Regions from separate parts of the Desulfitispora alkaliphila genome, predicted to be linked through region 1. Evidence: riboswitches for the same ligand, from Rfam matches in the RefSeq annotation. Region 1 holds a riboswitch; each other region holds the start of a gene.
What was found. A riboswitch is a leader RNA that binds a small molecule or an ion and turns the genes downstream of it on or off. The one in region 1 is predicted to bind cobalamin.
Positions count from the first base shown of each region.

Region 2: another riboswitch for cobalamin. It lies ahead of GGQ84_RS02245 (CbiM family transporter); the one in region 1 lies ahead of cbiD (cobalt-precorrin-5B (C(1))-methyltransferase CbiD).
Region 3: another riboswitch for cobalamin. It lies ahead of cobT (nicotinate-nucleotide--dimethylbenzimidazole phosphoribosyltransferase); the one in region 1 lies ahead of cbiD (cobalt-precorrin-5B (C(1))-methyltransferase CbiD).

Region 1 covers NZ_JBNPXS010000022.1:25,631-33,349, reverse strand. Annotated here, with positions in the region: gene cobK (precorrin-6A reductase) at 1-288, opposite strand, end outside; gene cobJ (precorrin-3B C(17)-methyltransferase) at 285-974, opposite strand; gene GGQ84_RS09230 (cobalt-precorrin 5A hydrolase) at 1,004-2,092, opposite strand; gene cobM (precorrin-4 C(11)-methyltransferase) at 2,089-2,841, opposite strand; gene cobI (precorrin-2 C(20)-methyltransferase) at 2,846-3,553, opposite strand; gene cbiT (precorrin-6Y C5,15-methyltransferase (decarboxylating) subunit CbiT) at 3,550-4,122, opposite strand; gene cbiE (precorrin-6y C5,15-methyltransferase (decarboxylating) subunit CbiE) at 4,109-4,738, opposite strand; gene cbiD (cobalt-precorrin-5B (C(1))-methyltransferase CbiD) at 4,723-5,859, opposite strand; cobalamin riboswitch at 5,952-6,138, opposite strand; gene cobU (bifunctional adenosylcobinamide kinase/adenosylcobinamide-phosphate guanylyltransferase) at 6,223-6,777, opposite strand; gene GGQ84_RS09195 (hypothetical protein) at 6,802-7,002, opposite strand; gene GGQ84_RS09190 (PHP domain-containing protein) at 7,061-7,719, opposite strand, start outside.
Region 2 covers NZ_JBNPXS010000003.1:117,352-125,070, reverse strand. Annotated here, with positions in the region: gene GGQ84_RS02265 (sigma 54-interacting transcriptional regulator) at 1-53, shown strand, start outside; gene GGQ84_RS02260 (symporter small accessory protein) at 241-348, shown strand; gene GGQ84_RS02255 (sodium:solute symporter family protein) at 368-2,008, shown strand; gene GGQ84_RS02250 (adenosylhomocysteinase) at 2,139-3,398, shown strand; cobalamin riboswitch at 3,416-3,596, shown strand; gene GGQ84_RS02245 (CbiM family transporter) at 3,702-4,313, shown strand; gene GGQ84_RS02240 (energy-coupling factor transporter transmembrane component T family protein) at 4,313-5,062, shown strand; gene GGQ84_RS02235 (energy-coupling factor ABC transporter ATP-binding protein) at 5,059-5,871, shown strand; gene GGQ84_RS02230 (hypothetical protein) at 5,876-6,283, shown strand; gene GGQ84_RS02225 (competence/damage-inducible protein A) at 6,384-7,631, shown strand; gene GGQ84_RS02220 (glycosyltransferase) at 7,637-7,719, shown strand, end outside.
Region 3 covers NZ_JBNPXS010000005.1:70,898-78,616, reverse strand. Annotated here, with positions in the region: gene GGQ84_RS03335 (glycosyltransferase family 4 protein) at 1-327, shown strand, start outside; gene GGQ84_RS03330 (hypothetical protein) at 341-577, shown strand; gene GGQ84_RS03325 (ATP-binding protein) at 728-2,359, shown strand; gene GGQ84_RS03320 (response regulator) at 2,352-3,056, shown strand; cobalamin riboswitch at 3,097-3,287, shown strand; gene cobT (nicotinate-nucleotide--dimethylbenzimidazole phosphoribosyltransferase) at 3,392-4,438, shown strand; gene GGQ84_RS03310 (S66 peptidase family protein) at 4,532-5,494, shown strand; gene GGQ84_RS03305 (4Fe-4S dicluster domain-containing protein) at 5,491-5,844, opposite strand; gene GGQ84_RS03300 (hydrogenase large subunit) at 5,882-6,967, opposite strand; gene GGQ84_RS03295 (NADH-quinone oxidoreductase subunit C) at 6,967-7,365, opposite strand; gene GGQ84_RS03290 (NADH-quinone oxidoreductase subunit B family protein) at 7,383-7,719, opposite strand, start outside.

The sequences.
Region 1 (7,719 bases):
CCTGATGTAGTTTATCTGATTTCGCTCACATACATCAATTGCCACTTCAGTTATTTTTGCGGCGAAGGGATGAGTAGCATCTATTACAGTTTTAATATTCTTCTCCGCCACAAGGTTATCTAAGTCTGATTCATTCATTGCTCTTGAGACAATCTCAAGATTGTTACCACCAGATGCCAAGCTCCCCCCATAACTGGTTACTGTTGTGGCTACTGCCCTTTTCTTGTGCTTTTGCAGTAGCTCTAAGATAGCTCTAGCCTCGCTAGTTCCACCTAGCAACAAATTCATATATTATAACCCCTAGGGGTTATGAGCCAGTTATCCTGTTTAAAGGTTTCTTCGTTGCCTACGATGATGAGAGAAAACATATCAATTTCGCATTTTGTAAGTTCACCTAAGGTAGATAGCTCCACCCTTTCACCATCTCTACAAGCATTTTTAACTATTCCCACAGGGATTTCAGGACTTTTGTGCTCAAGTAATATCTGCTGCACCTCTTCTATTTGCCAGGTCCGCTTTTTGCTTTTAGGATTATAGATAGCCAAAATGCAGTCGCTTTCCGCAGCTGCCTTAACTCGCTTTCTAATTTTTTCCCACGGAGTTAATAGGTTGCTGAGACTAACTGTCAAATAATCGTGCATTAAAGGAGCTCCTAAAACAGCAGCTGCTGCATTAGCCGCCGTGACTCCGGGGACAACTTCCACATCAACTTCCCGTTGTCCATCTTTTTTTAACAACAACTCTAGAATTATTCCCGCCATACCATAAACTCCTGCATCTCCACTGCTTATCACTGCCACACTTTTGCCTTCAAGGGCTGCTGCTACAGCCTGTTCACTTCTATCTCTCTCTTTTGTCATACCTGTAGAAATAACTTGTTGCCCTGTTATAATCTCCTCAATGAGCTTAATGTAGGTGGTATACCCCACTATAACCTGACTCTCTCCAATGGCCTTATAGGCCTTGTAGGTCATGTGCTCTAGCCCTCCTGGCCCGATACCTACTACGGTAAGCTTTCCTCTCCTACTGCCAGTGTCACACCCTCTCTGGCAGTTTTCTTTAATATTAGTTTCACTTTGTTCCCACCCAATATTGCCGCTGGTTCGCATACACAACTCACTCCCACTTTTGCTTTTACAAAATCTGAAGCAGTTATTTTTATTTCTTCGCATACATTTTCAATTTCTTCTCGGGTAAAGCAGAGTAAATCTACCCCATATTCTGACGCTATTTGATTTAGTCCCTCCTCGTCCTCCTTTAATGAAATAGTAGCTATTGCCTTTATAGATAACTGGCTCAAATTCAGTTTATCCATCTGCTCAGTAATCAGCTCTCTTATGGTAGCAGCTGCAACACCTCGCCGACACCCTATACCCAAAACAATATTGCGCGGTCTCATAACTAGTAGATTTTCATTGGCTTGATCAAATACGCTGTTTTTATTTGTAATGACACAGCACAGCTCTTTTCCTAACTTAGTTTCTAAATACTCTTCTATATCTCTTATTTCTATATTGGTACCATTAGATTTTAAATCCTGTAATATCTTGTTTCCACTATCAATATAAACTTTTATTCCTTCTCCCTGCAGTAAAGCGCTATTAAACTTTTTTAAGCTAATGGGGTTTTCAATTTTAAGGTTGTACTTTCTAGCTATGCTGTCAAAGGCAAAGAGCCCATTTACATCTGTAGCAGTTGTAATAACAGGGTTTGCTTGCAGGTATTGAGCCAATTGCCTACATAAATCATTTGCTCCTCCTAAGTGCCCACTTAATACACTAATTACATTCTTACCCCGTTCATCCACTACTACCACAGCAGGATCTGTGTATTTATCCTTGATATGGGGGGCAAAAGTCCTAAAGACTATCCCTAGAGCTGTTACCATTATAAACCCATGGTATTTTCCATAAATTTTTGTGATTAAATTTTTTAATGAGCTATAACCAAAAAACCTCTCTTGGGGAATTTCCCATCCCCTGTCTAGCCACTGCTGATTTGTATAAAAATCCCCTTCAGGGTAGTAGTAATAAATCTTCTCCAGTAGCTCAGTACCTGTTAAGGTAACTGCAACTAGTGCAATTTTTTTCATTCTTTTTCCCTATAGCAATGACTAAACTGAGGATCATATAACTTTGAGCGCTCATATTCACTATCCAAAAAATCCCCCACCATAATCATTGCAGTTTTTGTTATCCCCGCCTTTTTAACAGCTGCGGCAATTGTCTCTAGTGTCCCAGTTACTACTCTTTCTTCGGGCCAAGACGCCTTCTCCACAACTGCTATGGGAGTAGCTTCAGGGTACTGAGTACTCAGTTGCGTTACCACGTCCTCTATCATGTGGACACTTAAAAAAATACACATACTGGCCTGATGCTTAGCTAGGGCAGTTAGTTTTTCTTTTTCAGGTACCGGTGTTCTTCCTTCAAGTCTAGTAACAATCACAGTTTGGGAAACTGACGGCAATGTAAACTCAGCCTCCACAGCAGCTGCTGCCGCTAAAAAAGAGCTAACTCCAGGCACCATCTGATACTCAATTTCTAATTCTGCCAAAGCATCCATTTGCTCTTTAATAGCCCCATAAATGCTGGGATCTCCCGTATGAATTCTGGCTACATCCATATTCTGCTTTTGAGCATCTTTATAAACGGCCACAACTTCCTCTAAAGTCATTTTAGCGCTGTTGTAAATACTAGCATCTTTAGGCGCGTATTCTAAAATCCTCTCATTTACTAAAGACCCAGCATAAATGATAATTTTGCACTTCTCTATTAGCGTCTTTCCTTTGATAGTGAGAAGCTCAGGATCACCAGGGCCAGCCCCTATAAAGTACACCTTCATACTGTTAATCCCCCTTTTTTATAATCATTAGAGACAGATAGGGTATCTCTTCCCTGGCATTCTCCAAGTCTTCAATTATTTCTTGATCCGGATGGCCACACTTACTTATTAGAATGGCCTGCTGTAATAAGTTGCGTTTTTGTAAAACGTTAATGATGTTCTTAAAGCTTGGAGCTACCTTCATCAATACTACATTATCAAACAAATTGAGTACTGACTCTAATTCACTTACGTCTTTTAGCACTGGGATTACTGCCAGCTTCTCAGACCCTTCTGCTAATGGCCACTTAGTAGCTGCTGCTGATGCAGAAAAAGCAGTAATACCAGGAATAGTCTCTATGGTCATATTAATTTCTTCTTTTTTTAAAATCCCCAATAAATAACTGTAGGTACTATACAACATGGAGTCTCCTAAGGTGATAAATGCACCTGATTTTCCACCTTGTAGCTGGTCTTTAATTCTTTGGCACCCTTGGTGCCAGTGCTTAAGCAACTCCTCTTTATTGCTGGTCATGGGAAGTAAAATATCTACAACAGGTATACCCTTTGGAATAAACTTTTGAGCTATTTGCAAGGCTATACTCTCTGCTTCAAGCTTTGACTTGGGAACAAAAACAACATCAACTTCACTTAAAACTTTTTGAGCCTTCACAGTGATTAAATCAGGGTCTCCAGGTCCCACTCCTATACCGTAAAGTTTACTATTGTTCAATTCTCTTCCTCCTTTACTGCACTTATTATATGTACAGGATTATGTGCTTTGTAGATAAAGTTATCCTTTAGTGGTTCTAGCTTTGTAATTGCTGCTAGTGTAATGTCTACTTGAAAATTACTTGCTTTCAGCTTTTCTATAGCAGTGGTAACAGTATTGAGTGTAATGGCGTTTAACACTACCCTGCCTTTAGGTTCTAGCTTTTTAGCTATCACTCCAATTATCTTGTCTAGCCTACCGCCACTGCCACCTACAAATACTATATTGGGGTTTGGCAGTTGCCTCAGTGCATCGGGAGCTTCCCCAGGAACAACCTCTACATTTTGCACCTTAAATTCTTTAATATTTTGCTTTAATACCATTAAAGCCGTTTCAGATTTTTCCACCGCATAAACCTGTCCCCTAGGTGCTAGTAAAGCTGCTTCCACTGTGAGAGATCCAGTTCCAGCCCCCACATCCCAAACAATATCCCCTGCACTTACAGCAGCTTTCCCTAAGGTTATAGCCCTTACCTCTTCTTTAGTCATGGGCACCTTACCTCTAATAAATTTACTATCAGCTATTGTCATCTATAATCACCACTACACAATTATTGTATTTAGCCGCATCTACAGCCACTTCCACAGCTTTTTTTTCTACGATTACTTCACTAGAGTAGCTTAAGTTTTCACAAACAAAAAATTTTCGCATTCCTAATCCCTGCTCCACATATACCTTAGCGATTTCTTGAGGAGTATTTTGCTTATCAGTTAGAAGGGCTACTTTTTTTTCATCTATAAATTTTTCTATAATATCTATACTCTTGCCGTGGAGACTTGTCATAATCGCATCTTGCCATAACTCTGTTATTCTAGCAAAAGCAAGCTGTACGGAGCTTATCCCCGGTATTACCTCCAGTTCTTGGCTGGAGTAATGGTTCTTTAAATATTTTAGTAGGCTGTAAAATCCCGTATCTCCCGATACTAATACTGCTATTCTCTTATCCCTATTTTGATCTATGTGATTTACAACCCGCTTTAAATCGGAATCTATCTCATGAGCATTTTTATTGTTTATACACAATTCTTGCAAATGCCGTTTGCCAGCTATTATTATTTCTGCTTTATCAATTTTCTCTTGGGCAATCTGGGTTAAATATTTTCTATCTCCAGGTCCTACCCCAATAACAGTTATTTGCTTTGCCATCCCATCCTCTCCCCTAAACTAATAGCATTTTCGCTGTACCCAATTACTTCTCCTTGAAGACTTAAAAGTATCACACCCACTTCTAACTGTTTTTTTATATATCTCTCTGCTTTAAAGCTAGCTCGTTCTGCTAATTGAAACCATATATCTTCCCTGTTTCCTTGAGCTAGTATAGATATTACTTCTTCTGCCGTATTAGAGCCTAAAACCTTCTCTGCTAACTCTAAGCCTCCTCCAGATAACATCACTTGCATTGCGATTACCTCCAAACGGGCATCTGCAATTTTATTGTGGGTCTGGAACACCCCTGCTGCTAATTTGACAATTTTACCAACGTGCCCCACTATTAGAACCCGAGATACCTCCTTTTGCGCTGCCATTTCCAACATATATCCAAAGAAATTGCTAGTTTGGACTATCCTGCCTTCATTAAGGCCTAGTTTTGTGGTGCAAAACCTATACCCTATTTTGCCAGGTGTGAATACTACCTCCTTGTACCCCTGCGCTCTTACCACGTCAATTCCCTGAACTAGAGATTCCTTAAAGGCTTCCTCAGACATGGGCTCTACAATTCCTGTAGTGCCGAGAATAGAAATTCCACCTTTAATCCCTAACTCTGGGTTCAAGGTTCTCTTAGACAATTTTTCCCCCTCAGGAACTTCAAGTTTCACTGTAACGCCGTACCCTTCAGGCAGTACTTCTCTAATTGCAACTAGAATCATCTCCATTGGAACTGGATTAATTGCAGGGTTTCCTACGGCAACCGCTAGTCCTGGTTTTGTGACTACACCAATACCTGCTCCCGCTTCGATATTAATACCCTTATCAGCTTGTACAGCAGTGGCATATATTTGAATGCCGTGGGTCACATCTAAGTCATCACCAGCATCTTTAACCACATAGCAAGTAGCGCTTTTTGGTGTAAGCTTAACCGAATTGTTTTTTAGCTGTAACCTTTGACCATTTGGTGTAACCAGGTGCACGCTGTCTACTTCCCTTTGAGCAAAGAGCATGCTCACAGCTCCCTTAGCTGCTGCCGCAGCACAGGAACCGGTAGTATAGCCTCTTTTAAGTTGTTTTCCATTTACTTGCTTGTATGTCATACTGTCATCCAGAAACATATGTTCCCCCCAAATAAAAAAACAAACTCTTCACCTACGGGGCGAAAGTTTGTCTGTTATATTACCATTCACCACCTATGCATCGTAGGTTTAGCGGTGACAACAAACAGGCAGGTATCCTGGCTCAAGTTCACAGCTATGTGCCCCTTCCCAAAGCTCTACGCTTCAGTGGGATTATGCACAAAGCTCCCTTTCACAGTGGCGTGACCGCATCGGATTTACACCGATTTCCCTATTACTCTAAAGCTTTCACTTTAGACCTGTTGCATTTTAAATTGTATTTTTCTGCATAATATATAATTTCTACTCTTACTTCTTATTTCCTTTTTATATACTGAATTTTTAAAGAATATTTCAAAAACTTTATTTTTTAATCTGTACCGGTATCCCCGCAACTACTAGATAGACTTCGTCACAAATTTCTGCTACCTTCTGATTTAACAGTCCTAAATAGTCCTGAAATTGCCTTCCACTTTTATAGGGGGATACCAAGCTCAGTCCCACTTCATCAGTTACAATCACAACGTTTATACCTTTTATTTTAAGCTCATTAATAGTACTAATGGTACTGTTTACAATAGCTTCAAGATCATCCTCAGTTATCTCACTTTCATTGACAAAAAAGTTATTCGTTAAGATATTGCTCAGATTATCTAATAAAACACTATGGTATTTTTCTAGATTTTCTAGTTTTAAAACATTACTTAAGTCCTGCTGCTCTTCAAATGTGAACCAACTGACAGGTCTCCGTTTTTGATGTAAGTTAACCCTTTTTTTCATTTCTAAGTCTTCAGCATCAACTTTCGCCGTTGCCAAATAGATTATTTCTTTGCCTGTTTTTTCTACAAGCTCCTCTGCAAATTTACTCTTCCCCGATCTTATTCCTCCAGTTATTAGAATAACTTTGCTGCTACCCATAAATCCTCCCTTTTTGCTATTCATTTACCTGTCTTTAGGAAACTCGATAAGCCTAAATTCCCTAACAGTAGTTTCTTCGTATAGCTTTTTCTTTTCCATCTCTGTCTTTTCCACTAAATTCATAAGAACTCGCCTACTAATTCGCAAGTGGTTCACCTTTTCTTCCAGTTCCCTTATTCTTCGCCTTAGATCATCACATCCACAGTCAGATGTCTTATCTATCAATATAGTCACCACCTAATCACTAATGTGGTACTATTATATTACTTACCAACTCAGATTATTATTGACATTTACCCTCAATTTGCGCTTCTTGCAATTGTTGAAGCACAGTTGCTGGAACTTCAGGTGTCCCCATTAGATTCTCTTCCCTGTTCCCACCGTGAAAATCTGAGCCTCCAGTTGCTATTAAACAGTGTCGATTTGTTAGGTTTAGCAAGTGTTTTTGAAGTTCCTGAGAATGTAGTCTATAGTAAACTTCAATCCCCTTTAACCCAGCAGTAAGCATCTCATCCATGGCTCCTTCCCATTCTGATGCATACAAACCTGGATGGGCTAGTACTGCGACCCCTTTTGCCTTATTTATTATTTTTATAGCTTCTGCCGGTGTAAGTTTATATCTAGGCACATAGGCAGGTTTATCATACCCGATTAAGTTATCGAAGGCTTCACCTATTGAGGTAACATATTTGTAATCAACTAGTGCACTAGCTACATGGGGCCTCCCCACAGAACCCTCGGTTTTTGAAACTACGTCTTTATAATTTATTTTGTACCCCATGTGATTTAACTTATCAATCATTTTTTTAACCCGCTCTAACCTCTTGCTCTGCAGATATGATAGTGTATTTAATAACCATTTACTTTTGTACTCAATGTAATATCCTAAAATGTGAATTTCTGCTTTCTTCCAGTAAGTACTTAACTCTATTCCAGGAATTA
Region 2 (7,719 bases), on a different contig from region 1:
TCAATCGGAGAATAAAAAAATATGGGATGCAGCGGAAGTACGAAAAAAAATAAATGTCAAAAGTGAAACTATTGTTTCGATCTAGCAAGGCACAAGTTTAGTAAAGTGTCATAAATGATAGTTTGGAAAACTTTAAGTTATGGAGAGTCCTTAAATAGGGCTCTTTTTAGTTTGGCACAGTTTTTGCATATATAAATAGTATGCCGAGAGAAACGACTAAGAATTATTAGGAGGGATAACATGTTAGGTATACCTGACTTTTCGATTTTTTTAGCCTATGGATTATCGATTTTAGGTGGGATCTTGTGTTTAGCGTATGGGGTTATTAACTGGAATAGTTATAAGTAATTAAAAGGAGTGAAGTTGGATGAATTGGACGTATGTTTTATTAGTGATTTATTTAGCTATTATTGCTATGTTGGGGTATATAGCTTATAGAAAAACTAACTCAGATAAGGATTATCTACTAGCTGGGGGAGAAGTGCACCCTTACTTAATGGCTATGGCTTACGGTTCAACATTTATCAGCACTGCGGCAATTGTAGGCTTTGGTGGAGCTGCTGCAGTATACGGGTTGGGCATCTTGTGGTTGACGGTTCTTAATATCTTTGTAGGCATATTTATTGCCTTTGTATTCTTTGGTAAGCGAACGAGAGCAATGAGTAAAAATATTGGAGCTACAACTTTTCCTGAACTTTTATCACGGAGATTTCAATCTCCTTTAATGCAAAAGCTTGTAGCAACGCTAGTATTTGTGACAATGCCCTTGTATGCGGCTGCGGTGATGATTGGTGCAGCCAGATTTATAGAGCAGACTTTGAATATCAATTATAATGTAGGACTAATAGTATTTGCCTTGGTAGTAGCAGTTTATGTAATGACCGGTGGTTTAAAGGGAGTTTTCTACACTGATGCTTTTCAAGGAACAATTATGTTTATTGGAATGGCAATCTTGATTGTGATAACCTATAAAAATCTAGGAGGGATAACACCAGCCCATGAAGCCTTAACTAGCCTGGCGTCGCAAGTACCAAATTCCCTTGTTGAGCAGGGGCATATGGGTTGGACGAAAATGCCCCAATATGGTTCGGAGCTTTGGTGGGTGTTAGTATCAACCATTGTAATGGGGGTAGGAATTGGAGTTTTAGCTCAGCCTCAGTTGGCAGTAAGATATATGACTGTAAAGACTAATAAAGAAATAAATAGGGCTGTTGCTATTGGCGGAGTTTTTATTCTTTTCATGACTGGTGTGGCTATGACAGTAGGTGCTTTGACTAACGTTTACTTTTACGAGAACCTAGGCAAAATTTCTATGTTAGCTGCTGTGGACCCAGGAACTGGTGCTCCCAATATGGATAGGGTAATTCCCCTTTATATAAACGAAGCTTTGCCCCAATGGTTTTCAGTAATGTTCATGTTAGTATTAATTAGTGCGGCCATGTCCACCCTTAGCGGTCAGTTTCATGTTATGGGGACATCTATAAGTAGGGATATTTACATGGGTGGAAAAACTGGTGATCAGAGCAAAAGTATCTTCATCCATCGCTTGGGAATAATAGTTGCTTTAGTGGTAACGGTTTTCCTAAGTTATAGACTTCCAGGGAATATAATCGCTGTGGCTACGGCTATGTTCTTTGGGTTATGCGCTATAACATTTCTGCCAACTTATGTGGCAGCCCTGTATTGGCCTAGGGCTACCAAAGAAGGAGCGTTGGCCAGTATGTGTGTAGGAGTAATGGCGACTATTATGATGTATCTGTTCACTCATGCAGCTGAGGCACAAGCTTTAGGAGTTAGTCAGGCCCTTTTTGGCAGACCAGTTTTGGTTGAGTTTCCGTGGACGGTAATTGACCCATTGTTAGTGGGATTACCCCTTTCTGCAATAACCTTAATATTAGTAAGTTTGGCAACTGAACCAATGTCGTCTTATCACGTAGATGAATGCTTTGATAGTATTATATCTAACAAGCAAGCTGTTAGTGCCCCGATACAGCAAGTGTCAAAATAGCTTTCCCCCCCTTAAAGGCGATAAACTTTTCATAATCTGGAAAAGTTTATCGTCTTTACTATTTCTTTATAACGACCTGTGTTATAATTAGGATAATAAATTAATTTTTCTGAAAAAAGGAGGAATTTTCGTGCCCAGTAATTCCATGATACGCTTAATAACATTGGCCCCACAAGGAAATCAAAAAATAAAATGGGTTCGCGAACACATGCCCATCTTGAGGCAATTAGAAGAAGAGTTTTCTATAACTAGAGTTTTTGAAGATAAGAATATTGTGTTGCGTTTACATATAGAGGCAACTACTGCCAATTTGGCCATAATGCTCAGAAGGGCAGGAGCAAATGTCTGCCTAGTAGAGGCAGACCCCCTCACCACACAAGACGATGTGGCTGCAGCTTTAAGCGAAGAGGGAATAAGAGTCCTAGGTCAATATGGGTCAAATTTAGAAGAACACAAAAAATATCAGAAAGAGATACTAAAGTGCAAGCCTCATGTGATTGTGGATTCAGGAGCTATTCTAACTAAGCAACTTCATGAAGAAAGCGCAGAGTATGCTGAGAATTTTATCGGGACAAGTGAAGAGAGCATTACAGGTGTGAGAAGACTAGAGGTTATGTATGAAAAGAAGCAGCTAAAATACCCTGTTTTGGCAGTGAATTGTTCTGTTAGTAAACACATCTTTGAGGATATTCATGGAACTGGTCAATCGGTGTGGAGTAGCATAACTTACACCACAAACATTTTAGTTGGTGGAAAGACTGTTGTGGTCATAGGCTATGGCTGGTGCGGTAGGGGAATAGCAAAAGTTGCGCGTGGACTTGGTGCAAGGGTGATAGTGTGTGAATTAGATCCAGTTAGGGCAAGTGAAGCAATGCTAAAAGGTTTTCAGGTTATGCCAGTAGTTGAAGCAGTAAAGCGAGGAGATTATATTGTTACCGCTACTGGAAATAAAGAAGTTATTAACAAAGAGCATTTACCCTATTTCAAAAACAGAGCCATTCTAGTCAATGCAGGTCATTCTGATGTAGAGATAGATAAAAGCGCTTTAGAAGAGGAAGCGATAAAAACTAAAGAAGTGGCAAATAATATTAGGCAATATAAATTCAAAGATGACAGAAAAGTATTCTTAATCGCTGAAGGACGAGTTGTCAATTCAGCTTCTGGTGATGGGCAGCCTGCGGAGGTGATGGACATCGGTTTTGCTATTCACGCTCTAGCAATCAAGCACTTAATAGAGTGTGGGGAAAAATGTAAGGCTGAAGTTATAAAAATGCCTATTGAATTAGATCAATATGTGACAGACCTGTACTTAGAAACTAAGGGTATTGATAAGGATAGTATGTCAGGTTTACAGCAACAGAAGAGTTACTGGTCTGACTTTACGTATTAAATAAAAGATAAAACAATTAAATAACTGCAAAAATAGGTGTCTCGTAATAGAGACTTAATAGGGAAGTCGGTGTAATTCCGACGCGGTCCCGCCACTGTAATGGGGAGCTTGCTCCAAGAAGCCACTGGACTATGTCTGGGAAGGCGGAGTAAAGTGTTGAACCAGAGCCAGGAGACCTGCCTGTTTTTTGATCACTGTTGAACTGCGAGAGATGGGGAGGTGATGAGTGAAGGTTTTTCTTAACTTTTAGGCTCTCCAGAATTATATCTGGAGAGCTTTTTTTTACAAAAGGAGGGATAAAGTATGCACTTATCTGATGGAGTGCTTAGCACGCCAGTGGTTGGGGTTTCTGTGGTTGTGGCCGGTGCTGTTGCCTATTGGGGAAGCAAAAACATAAAGAGCGAAGAAGTTCCGAAAATAAGTCTAATAACTGGTGCCTTTTTTGTACTGTCTCTAGTGAGTATCCCTGTTGGGCCAACAACAATTCATCCCTTGTTAGCTGGGTTTATGGGCATTGTGTTGGGTAGAAGAGTAGCCGTGGCTGTTTTGGGGGGCTTATTGCTACAGGCATTTATATTTCAACACGGTGGCATAACCACCTTGGGAGCCAATATGTTACTGGTTGTAATCCCCTCTCTGGCAGCGAGAGAACTGTTTTACATACTAAAGAACATACCAATTTTTTGGCGTGGAGCTATAGCTGGCGGCGTGGCTGTGGTAGGGTGTTTTGTTTTGTTAGTTTTAATACTTCTTGGTAGTAGCTATATATACGGAGATGGGATGTTTTCAGTAATCAATATTTTGGCCGTAGGTTATCTACCTCTAGCCATAGTAGAGGGAATAATGACAGGGTTTGCTATCAAGATGGTTTCTGTTGCAAGACCCCAATTGCTAGAAAGAGGAGTGGGCGTTTAATGAAAATCAAAACGCTGCATATGGGTACTACATTTGAGACTAATTCCCATAAAAAAAGTTGGCACCCAAAAATTAAAACTATATCTGCATTACTCTTTGCAGTGGGTGTGATAAATTTATCTAGTTTAACAGCACTTTCTTTAGCTTTTATTATTACCTTAGGTGTAGCAATTAGTACGGGTTTGTCCTTGAAGCACATAGGAACTAGGGTAGCTCTAGCATTGCCCTTTGCTCTTTTTATGTGTTTAGCAATCACTTTTGGAGGAGGGTTAAATCCTTCTGTTGAGAGAATTGTTTTTTCGGCTGGATTAATGCTCAAAACCATTACCTCAGTTATAATAGTAGTAGTGCTAATGGGTAAACAACCAGTACATGAATATATTAAAAGCTTATCTCAAGTAGGTGTCCCGCCCACGGTAGTCAATATCATAATGCTGGCTTATAGATACGTAGCAATCTTCTATCACCAAGTGAAAGGGCTTAAACGGGCATTGGTAACAAGGGGTTTTTCTGGGGGATTATGTGTGAGTTCTTTTAAGACCTACGGAGAGATAAGTGGAAGTATGTTTGTCAAATCTTTGGATAGGGCTGAGGCAGTGCACAAGGCTATGCTTGCCCGGGGTTATAATGGAAGTTTTAGTTCAACAGAAGTAGTCAATTCTGCTAGTGCTATTGATTGGTTTAAATGCGGAGTTGCTATGGTAGTGATTGTCTTGATTTCGATTATAGATATGGGGATGATTGGATGAATGCAGTTGAAATTACTGGATTGAGCCATACTTATGCAGATGGAACTAAGGCGTTGCATAACTTGAGTTTGAACATAGTGGAGGGTACAAAGGTAGCTATATTGGGGGCAAATGGCAGTGGTAAGACGACTTTGTTATACCACCTAAATGGCTTAATAATGCCCCAGGTAGGCGAAATATCTATCAAAGACTATAGAGTTAAAAAAAGTAACTTAACTATGATTAGAAACAAGATAGGTATGGTTTTCGACAATCCGGATAATCAACTGTTTTCAACCACTGTTGCAGAAGATGTTTCGTTTGGGCCTATGAATCAAGGTATTAGAGGGAAAGAGTTACAGGAAAGAGTAGAGGCTGCCATGGATCAAGTTGGAATAATTGATCTGAAGAATAAGTCACCCCATAACTTGAGCTTGGGACAAAAGAAAAGAGCGGCAATAGCTGGTGTGCTTGCCATGAAGCCAGAAATATTAGTACTAGATGAACCTACTTCAGGATTAGACCCTGATACAACAGAGAAAATAGTGGATCTGTTAGAGGAGTTATCTAAGGAAGGTAAGACGATTATTCTCTCAACTCACAATGTGGATATAGCCTACTCATGGGCTGAAGATGTAGCCATACTAGCAAAAGGAGAATTAAAAATTAAGGGTTCTGTTGCTATGTTAGGTGAGGAAAAAGTCATGAAGGAGGCAAAGCTCAGAACCCCTTTGTTGGCAAAAGTTTTTGCAGGCACTGACTTCACCCCTAAGAGCGCTGGTGAGGCAAATCAAATTTTGAGAAAAATTAGAAAAACACAAGGAGGTTAAAAAAATGTTTAAATTTAAGAAGGTTATTGTAACTGCATTAATACTTAATTTATTTTTCATGCTAGTTGTAAGCAATGATGCACATGCTCATAGGATGATCATCAGACCTGTGGAAGAAGGATTAGTGCGGGTAGTATTTGACGACGACACAGTGGCTGTTGCAGATATTGTGATTACGGATTTAGATGGCACAGAAATATTAACTGGACAGACTGATGGGGATGGGTACTTTAAATATGATCCAAACCTAGAGGGAATGAAGATGGTGGCTGATGATGGTGTAGGGCATCGAGTCCAGTGGGTGATAGGTGAACCGGTTCAGGAACACGGATCACTGTGGTTGAGAGCAACAGGTGGGGTATTATTTTTAGCAGTTATTGCTGGTCTTTTTCATATGAGAAATAAAAAGTAAAGAATATATTTTTTTTAAAACAGCTATAATTTTATATAGCTGTTTTTTTGTGGTAGGATATATATATAAATAAATTTATGAAAATATTGGAGCTGATAATATGAAGGCGGAAATAATTAGTGTGGGAACAGAAATACTCATGGGAGAAATAACTAACACCAATGCCAGATATATTGCAGATAAGCTTCGGGAGTTGGGGATAGATGTATACTATCAAACTACTGTGGGGGATAATCATCAGCGTCTAAAAGAAGTTATTAAACAAGCGCTTAATAGATCTGATATTGTAATTACTACCGGTGGTTTAGGGCCCACTGAAGATGATATTACTGTTAATGTTATTGCTCGCACCTTGGATAGTCCCTTGGTTTTATATGAAGATTGGCTGGAATATTTGAGAGAAGTAACTGCGAAGTTTGGCGTTAAGTTAACAGAAAACAATATAAAACAAGCATACATGCCTGAAGGAGCTATCCCCATGAGCAACTCCAGAGGCACTGCTCCTGGGGTATATATTGAAAAAGATGAAAAAATTGTAGTTGCTTTACCGGGTCCACCAATAGAAATGCAGTATGTATTTGACAATGAGTTATATCAGCGACTGGCTGTCAAATCTAAGGAACACTTATGCTCTCATGTTATCAAAACTATTGGGATAGGGGAAGCGCCTTTAGAAAATGAAATTAGAGAGTTAATCGAAAAGCAAACAGATCCAACTGTAGCGCTTTATGCTAAGAGTGGAGAGGTACATATAAGATTAGCCACGAAAGCAGTTAGTGATGAGGAAGCCTGGGGTAGGATTAAGCCAATTAAAGATGAAATTACTACTAGAATAGGTAGGTATATCTTTGGCTCTGACCACGATACAATAGAGGGAGTAGTGGGAGATCTGTTGCGTCAAAAGGGGCTTAAGCTGGCCTGTGCTGAAAGCTGTACAGGAGGCCTATTGGGGAACAGGATAACTTCTATGGCTGGTTCTTCTGCATATTTTCTGGGGGGGATTGTCTCTTACGCTAACAGTGTCAAGGAAAATGTACTAGGAGTATCTAGGCAATCTTTAGAGCAATACGGCGCTGTCAGTGAGCAAGTTGCTGTGGAGATGGCTGAAGGAGCAATAAAAGTAACTGGTGCAGATGTGGCTGTGGCTATTACGGGAATAGCTGGTCCAGGGGGGGGAACAGAAGATAAGCCAGTAGGAACTGTGCACTTGGCAATTGTAGGCAAGGGAATTGAAACTATTCGTCGTCATAGGATACTTATCGGTGGGCGCCAAGAGGTTAAATACCGGAGTACTCAACTGGCACTATATGACCTGTGGCGCAGTTTAAAAGGGTTAGAGGGGCAATAAAATACATGAAAATATTAATGGTAGTACCTGTAAACACTAAAAGGACAGCGGGAAATTGGGTTACAGCTAACAGATTAAAATTAGGATT
Region 3 (7,719 bases), on a different contig from region 1:
ATTTTAGGGATACCCATTTTGGATACGGCATTTGCCATTGTTAGAAGATACATGAAAAATCAACCTATTTTTAAAGCAGATAAAGAACACTTACATCACTGTCTTTTAGCTGTGGGATTAAGTCATAAGCAGACGGTGCTGGTGATTTACGGATTGAATTCAATTTTAGGTGCTAGTGCAGTGATGCTTACCATGCTGACCACAGCGCAGGCTGTGATGATACTGTTAATACTGTTTACGGGAATAGTCTTAGGAGCAGAAAAAATCGGAGTTGTTGGTACTAGGGCTATTGAAAGTACTGGCAAAACTTACGTAAGTGGTAAGTGAGGTGTATTAAAGGATGAAGCGAAAACAGATTTTTATAGTTAGTTTGGCTTTAGTGGCAGCGCTTATATCGGGAATTTTTGTAGGGGTTCAGGTAGAGGCCTTTTCTAATACTCCGGGTACTGAGAGCGATCCTCTAGTGTCTAAAAGTTACTTAGATCAGCAACTGGAGGAACGGGTACAAGAACTAGAAGAGGAACTAGCTCGCGTTCAGGCTAGAGCAAATGAGTTAGAACGAATATTAGGGCAGTAATGTCAAGGGGCGGTTCTCCTGACAACTTTTAAAAGGGTTGTCAGGAGAACCGCCCCTTCACTCTTTGCAGGAAAAATAAAACAATAATCGAATAAATAAAAAGGGAACCATAGATTTTTCACAGTTTTTTAGGCAGAAGGGTGTGAGCTGATGTTAAATAAGCTAATCAAGAGAAGATTTAATAAGTTAGCACACCGTTTTATGATTTATTTAACCATAGCAATTGTGGTAATCATGTCTGTCAATTTGATTTGGAATATACAGCATCAGCGTCAGCAGGCCATTAATGATTTGACTGAAAAATCCCAAATAATGGCTACGCAATTCGAGGCTATGCGGGCTTTTATCGCTCAGAAGCAAGATGTTATAAACTATGATTCACATGGCAACTTTGAGTTTAAACAATTAAACCCTGCGGCAGTAGGCAAAGGAGTAGGTGATATTTTTTCTAATTGGACCGAATATAACATAAAGCAGACAAAACTTGAGGTTCGCAATCAGGAAAACAAACCGGATTCTACAGAGCGAGAAATGATCAAAAAGCTTCAGAAAGATAGTTCTCTGAAAGAGGTATGGCAGCAGGATGAACTGGAGGGCAAGCGCTACTTTCGCTATATGTATCCACTTTACATGGAGGAATGGTGCCTTCAGTGTCATGGTGAGCCAGCTGGAGAGTTGGATATTGCAGGGTATCCTAAAGAGGGCTACGGTTTAGGTGATTTTGCAGGGGCAATAAGTATTACAATTCCAATGGATAGCTTTTACCAAAAGCAACGCAGCAATAATATTAACTACATAGCTCTGATGCTTATCGTAGTTGTTTCTACTATTTTAGTCACATTTTTATTAATGCGCACTTTAGTAACCAATCCTTTAAACCAGCTAAGCAGAATGACTAAGTCCATGGGAAGAGGGAATTTAGATGTAGATCTGAGTAAATTTGAGGGGTGCGGGGAAATAAGGTCTCTAGCCCATGACTTTGATGGTATGGCGATTAAACTTAAAGAAATGTACCAGGTTTTAGAGCAGAGAGTAGAGGAAAGAACGAAACAACTAAAGCGTTCAAATCAACTCCAATCTGAATTTTTGGCAAACATGAGTCATGAATTGCGAACACCCCTGACAGCTATTATTGCTTTTACTGAATTGATGCTTGAGCGAGCTGAAGAAAAAGGAGACTGGGTACAAGCAGAGAACTTAAGGGATATGCAAGAGTGTGGACAACGGTTATTGGACATGATTAATGATCTTTTAGATATGGCAAAAATTGAGGCGGGTCAGATGAAGGTAGAGCTCATCAGCACAGACCTAACAGAAGTAGTTAACTTTTCTCAAAAAACTCTTATGCCTCTTGCGAAAGTAAAGAATATTTCCCTAATAAACAACGTAAGTTACAAAATTCCACTTGTTAAGGCTGACCCTGAAAGATTGCTTCAAATAATGCTAAATCTGATGGGGAATGCTTTGAAATTTACTCCTGCAGGAGGAACTGTTACAGTTAACGCCGATGTAATGGGTGACCAAATAGTTGTATCAGTTCTAGATACGGGAATAGGATTAAATAAATACAATGAAGAAATCGTATTTGATAAATTTAAGCAGGTGGAGTCACCTGGTGAAGTAAAGCAAGGAGGGGCAGGTTTAGGCCTAGCTCTTGCCAAAAAGCTTGTGGAACTTCATGGCGGTGAAATTTGGGTGAATTCTGAAAAAGACGAGGGCAGTGCTTTTAGATTTAGTCTATTTATTTACAATCACAGCGGAAAGGATGAAGAGCTTGAGTGAGGGTAAAAAAATACTAATAGTGGACGATGAACCGAAAATAATCAAAGTTATAGAGCAGACGCTAATAACTCAAGGTTATCAAGTGATAAAAGCAGAAGATGGGGAAAAGGCTTTAGAACAAATAGAACTAGAACAACCTGATTTAATGGTGTTAGACTTAATGCTGCCTAAGCTAGATGGCTATGAAGTTTGTCGTATGGCTAGGAAAAAATATTCAATTCCTATAATAATGCTTACAGCAAAAGCAGATTTAGTGGATAAGGCAGTGGGGTTTAATATGGGAGTAGATGACTATGTGACTAAACCTTTTAGCCCTTCTGAGCTTGCTTTACGCATTAAAGCGGTGCTACGCCGCGTAAATGAAGCTCAAATTTTTAATAAGAATGAAGAGGATACGAAACTAATTTTGGGTGAAGTTAGTATAGATTACAGCACTCGTTTAGTTACAGTTAGGGGCAATGAAGTCACGCTCACAGCTAAGGAGTTCGAATTATTGGGACTACTTATGAAGAATAAAAATCAGGTATTTACTCGAGAACAGTTACTGCAGAAGATATGGGATAGTGATTATGTGGGCGATATAAATACGGTCACTGTGTTAATTAGACGCATTAGAGAGAAGATAGAGCTAGATCCGGCAAATCCCAAGTATGTAATCACCGTTTGGGGGGTTGGATACAAATTCTCCAACTCTTGACAGCATAAGCTTCACTGGGGTATAATTCTAAACAAGAAAATATTGTAAAAGCATTTAGGTGCCTACATTAAGTGTAGGAGAATAGGGAATGGAGTGCAATTCTCCAGCGGTCCCGCCACTGTAACTGGAGAGCTTCTGAGCAATTATGCCACTGCAAGTTAATCTTGCGGGAAGGTGCCAAGGAGCGTTTGATCTGGAAGTCAGGAGACCTGCCTAAAGTGCGCTAGTGACATCTGCGGGAGACAGGTGTTGTACTGCAGGGTAATGGAAACATCCTCAGCTCATTTTGAGCTGGGGTTTTTTATTTCAAAAAAATAAAAAGGGGGATGATTGTAATGAGTTTACTAAGGGAAACTGTTTCAAAAATTGGGGAGCTTGACCGAGATGCAATGGAGAAATGTAAAGAGCGATTAGATAGTCTGACCAAGCCACCTGGGAGCTTAGGTGTACTGGAAGATTTAGCAATTAAGCTGGCGGGGATAAGGGAACAGGTATTAAATCAAGTAGACAAGCGCTCTGTCTTAGTAATGGCTGGTGATCATGGGGTTGTGGCAGAAGGCGTAAGTGCATTTCCCCAGGAAGTAACCCCTCAGATGGTGTTAAACTTCCTAAATGGTGGAGCAGCCATTAATGTTTTGTCTCACCACGCAGGAGCTAACGTAAAAGTTGCAGATATTGGGGTGGCAAGTGATATGAATTATCCCCAGCTTATTAACAAAAAAGTCAGAAGGGGAACTGACAACATGGCTAAGGGTCCTGCTATGACCAGAGATGAAGCTATCAAAGCGATTGAGGCGGGTATAGAGATAGCAGAAGCAGAAATTAAAGCAGGGGTAAATCTACTGGCTACAGGTGAAATGGGGATTGGCAATACAACTGCTAGTAGTGCAATTTTAGTTGGATCTGGACTGGAACTAGATGTGGTAGTGGGGAGGGGAACAGGACTGAATGATGAAGGACTTGAGCGCAAACGCCAAGCAATAAAGCGGGCTATTGAAATAAATCAACCAGATCCCCAAGACGGTTTAGATATACTACATAAAGTGGGCGGGTTGGAAATAGGTGCTATTATTGGTGTGATTTTGGCAGCGGCAGCCAATCGAATACCAGTGATAATTGATGGATTTATTGCTGGAGCTGCAGCGGTGATAGCGGCAAGAATAGAGCCTAAGAGTCTAGATTATATAATTCCCTCTCATAGCTCCGCAGAGCCTGGACACGCTAGGGCATTAAACTCCCTAGGGTTACGACCTTACTTGGAGTTAGATATGCGCTTAGGAGAGGGCACAGGGGCAGTATTGGCAATGCATTTAGTTGAGGCAAGCTGCAAAATTGTTAGTGAAATGGCTACCTTTGCAGACGCAGGAGTATCAAGAGCCTAGTTAAGAATAATGTGCATATTTTTTTGCTGGTCTAATAAATATTTATTGGACCAGCTTTTTTATTGGTTACATCACGTTCAGGAGGTATGAGAAGTGAAAATAAAGCCAAAGGCCCTAAAGCCCGGGGATACAGTAAGTTTAGTAGCGCCAGCTAGTTATGCCAATAGCCCAAGCGCTATCTACTTTTGTAAAGCTGCCTTAGAAGATCTGGGGTATAGAGTAATAGAAGGAAAATCTTTAAATAAGAGATGGGGTTATCTGGCAGGTACTGATGAAGAACGCTTAAACGACTTAATGGATGCCTTTCAAAACCCAAATATCAATGGAATATTTTGTCTCAGAGGTGGATACGGTAGTATGAGGCTGCTATCCATGCTAGATTATAATTTAATAAAAGCAAACCCTAAAGTTTTTGTGGGGTTTAGCGATATAACTGCAATGCAGCTAGCCATTTACAGGGAAACAGGGCTAGTCACTTTTCATGGACCAGTAGTTAATTCATTAGTGAGAAATAAAGAGGCGGGTACCTATAGCGTAGAAAATCTACATAGAGCAACCACAAGTAGCAAACCCCTGGGTAAGATTAAGAACCCCGAGAAAGGACACTATGTAGTAGCGTTAAATGGCGGGGTTGCATCAGGAGATCTTGTGGGTGGGAATTTATCATTAATCTGCGCCACTTTGGGAACTCCCTATGAAATAGATACTACTAATAAAATACTATTTTTAGAAGAGGTGGGGGAAGAGCCATATAGAATTGATCGCATGCTCACCCAGCTAGAGCTAGCAGGAAAGCTAAAGGATATAGCGGGTTTAATTGTTGGAGAATCTGTAAACTGTCGTCCGCGAGAATATATGCCTAGCTTTAGTTCTACCTTTAATATAGAAGAAATCTTAGTCCAGAAAGTAGAAAAGCTCAATGTTCCCGCAATCTATGGAATGACCATAGGACACGGGAAACATCAAGCTACTCTTCCGCTGGGAGTCAAAGCAACTCTCGATGCGGATCAAGGGCATCTACTCATAAGGGAAAGTGCTGTAGTCAACAGCTATTAGCGTCCAGCTGTTGCTGACTTTCGCTTTGGCTCTACGTGTTCTTCATGAATTTTCTTTGTGTTAGTAGGTTTGCGCCACTGGGGTTTCATATACAGTGAGTCCTTTGGACAAATCTCTACGCACGATCCACAGAGTATGCAGTTATAGGGATTTATTTTCCATGAGCTATTTGCTTTATCTACTTCAATGCATCCAGTAGGGCATTTGCGCTGGCATATGCCACAGAGAATGCACGTATCGGCTATTATCTCTAATTCTCCCCGTACATCTGGAAATTGCTCTCTCTGCTCAAAAGGATAGAGACGAGTAGCAGGGGGGGAAAAAGTATTTTTTAATATTTGCCCTAACATTTTAAACAACCTGATCACCTCGCTTTACTGTATTCGATTATCTTTCAACACAGCTCACACATGGGTCTATAGTCAAGATAATTACGGGTACATCTGCCAATTCGCAACCTGGTAGCATTGCCAATAAGCTAGGAACATTGGCAAAGGTCGGTGTTCTAACGTGAATTCTATCTAAGTGCTTAGTACCATTACCTTTTACGTAAGTAACTAGCTCACCTCGAGGCTGCTCTACTCTTACTAGTGCTTCGCCTGCAGGAGGGTTACCTTTTACTTTAACATTGATTTCGCCTTCAGGCATTTTTGTTAAAGCTTGTCGTGTCAAGTTAATAGCTAAGAACACTTCCTTTAAGCGAACAGCCATTCGTGTATAGCAATCACCGTCGTTCATAACAATAGGCTCCCAGTCTAATTCATTGTAAGCGGCATATCCAAGTGTACGACAGTCTTGCTTGATCCCTGATGCTCTCATCGTAGGTCCTACAACTGCGTACTGGTGAGCCACTTCTTTAGTCAATACACCAAGTCCTACAGTTCGCTGTTTTACTGTGTAATCGTCTAGGAATACCTTTTCTATATATTTAAGCTCTTTTTCTACTTCGTCTAATTGCCCTAATATCCACTTAGTCTGCTCAGCAGAGATATCTCTTCTGACACCTCCAGGAATACTAGTAGAAATAATTACTCGAGCTCCAGCAGTAGCTTCAAGAATGTCCATTATTTTCTCTCTGATTCTCCATGTCTGCATAAACAAGCTCTCAAAACCGAACGCTTCAACCATCAAACCTAGCCACAGCAGGTGACTGTGAGTTCTGTGAAGCTCTCCCCATACAACTCGTAGGTAATTGGCCCTTTCGGGAACTTCTATATCCATTAAGGATTCTATACCCAGAGATAGGGTCATACCGTGTTGGAAGCTACAAATACCACAGATGCGCTCAACAACGTAAATCATTTGATTGAAGTCTTTTTTGTCTACTAGCCCCTCTAAGCCCCTGTGAACATATCCAAGGTTGGGGACAGCTTCAACAACTTTTTCGTCTTCCAGTACCAGCTTTAGCTGAATCGGTTCAGGTAAAACTGGGTGCTGAGGACCAAAGGGCAGGTTAATTTTTTTTGCTGCCATTATTCACTCACCTTCTTTGCTGCCTTTTTTTCTGCCAATTGAATATTCATGTTGCTAACTGCTTGTGGTGCAGAAATATCTTCTATAGTCATCAATTTTTGATGGTAATCTAGTACCAAATCACTAAAAGTTACGCCAAATAAGTCTTGAATCTCGTTTTCAATTAATAGAGCGGAAATGAATAGGGAGCTGATACTTGGGATTTTCTCATCTTTTGCTATAGAAGTTCTATAGCTTTTCACTTCTAGGTCCTTGTCATAGTTGTAAATCAACTCAACTTTATCGTCTAAATTGTTGCAGGTTATTATTATAAACCGATAACCCTGCTTTTCCATCTCTTTTGCAGTTGGTACTATTTCAGATGGCGTAATTTCTGTTACCTTATCTAATTTAAACAATTTTTTCACCTCGCCTGTTAGGATGCAGATTGGACTTTCTTATTGTATTTTTCTATTCCTAAAACAACTCCATCAATAATTGCCTCTGGTTTTGCCGCGCAACCAGGCACATAAACGTCTACAGGTACAACTTTGTCCGCACCGCCAACCACATTGTAGCAGTCTTTGAATATGCCACCAGAACAGCCACAGGCTCCTATTGCAATTACTACTTTGGGTTCTGGCATTTGCTCGTAGATGTTTCTTAATACCCGCTCGTTACGATGGTTAACAGTACCTGTAACTAGCAGTATATCTGCATGCTTCGGGTTACCCACGTTGACTACTCCAAAGCGCTCCACGTCGTAAACTGGA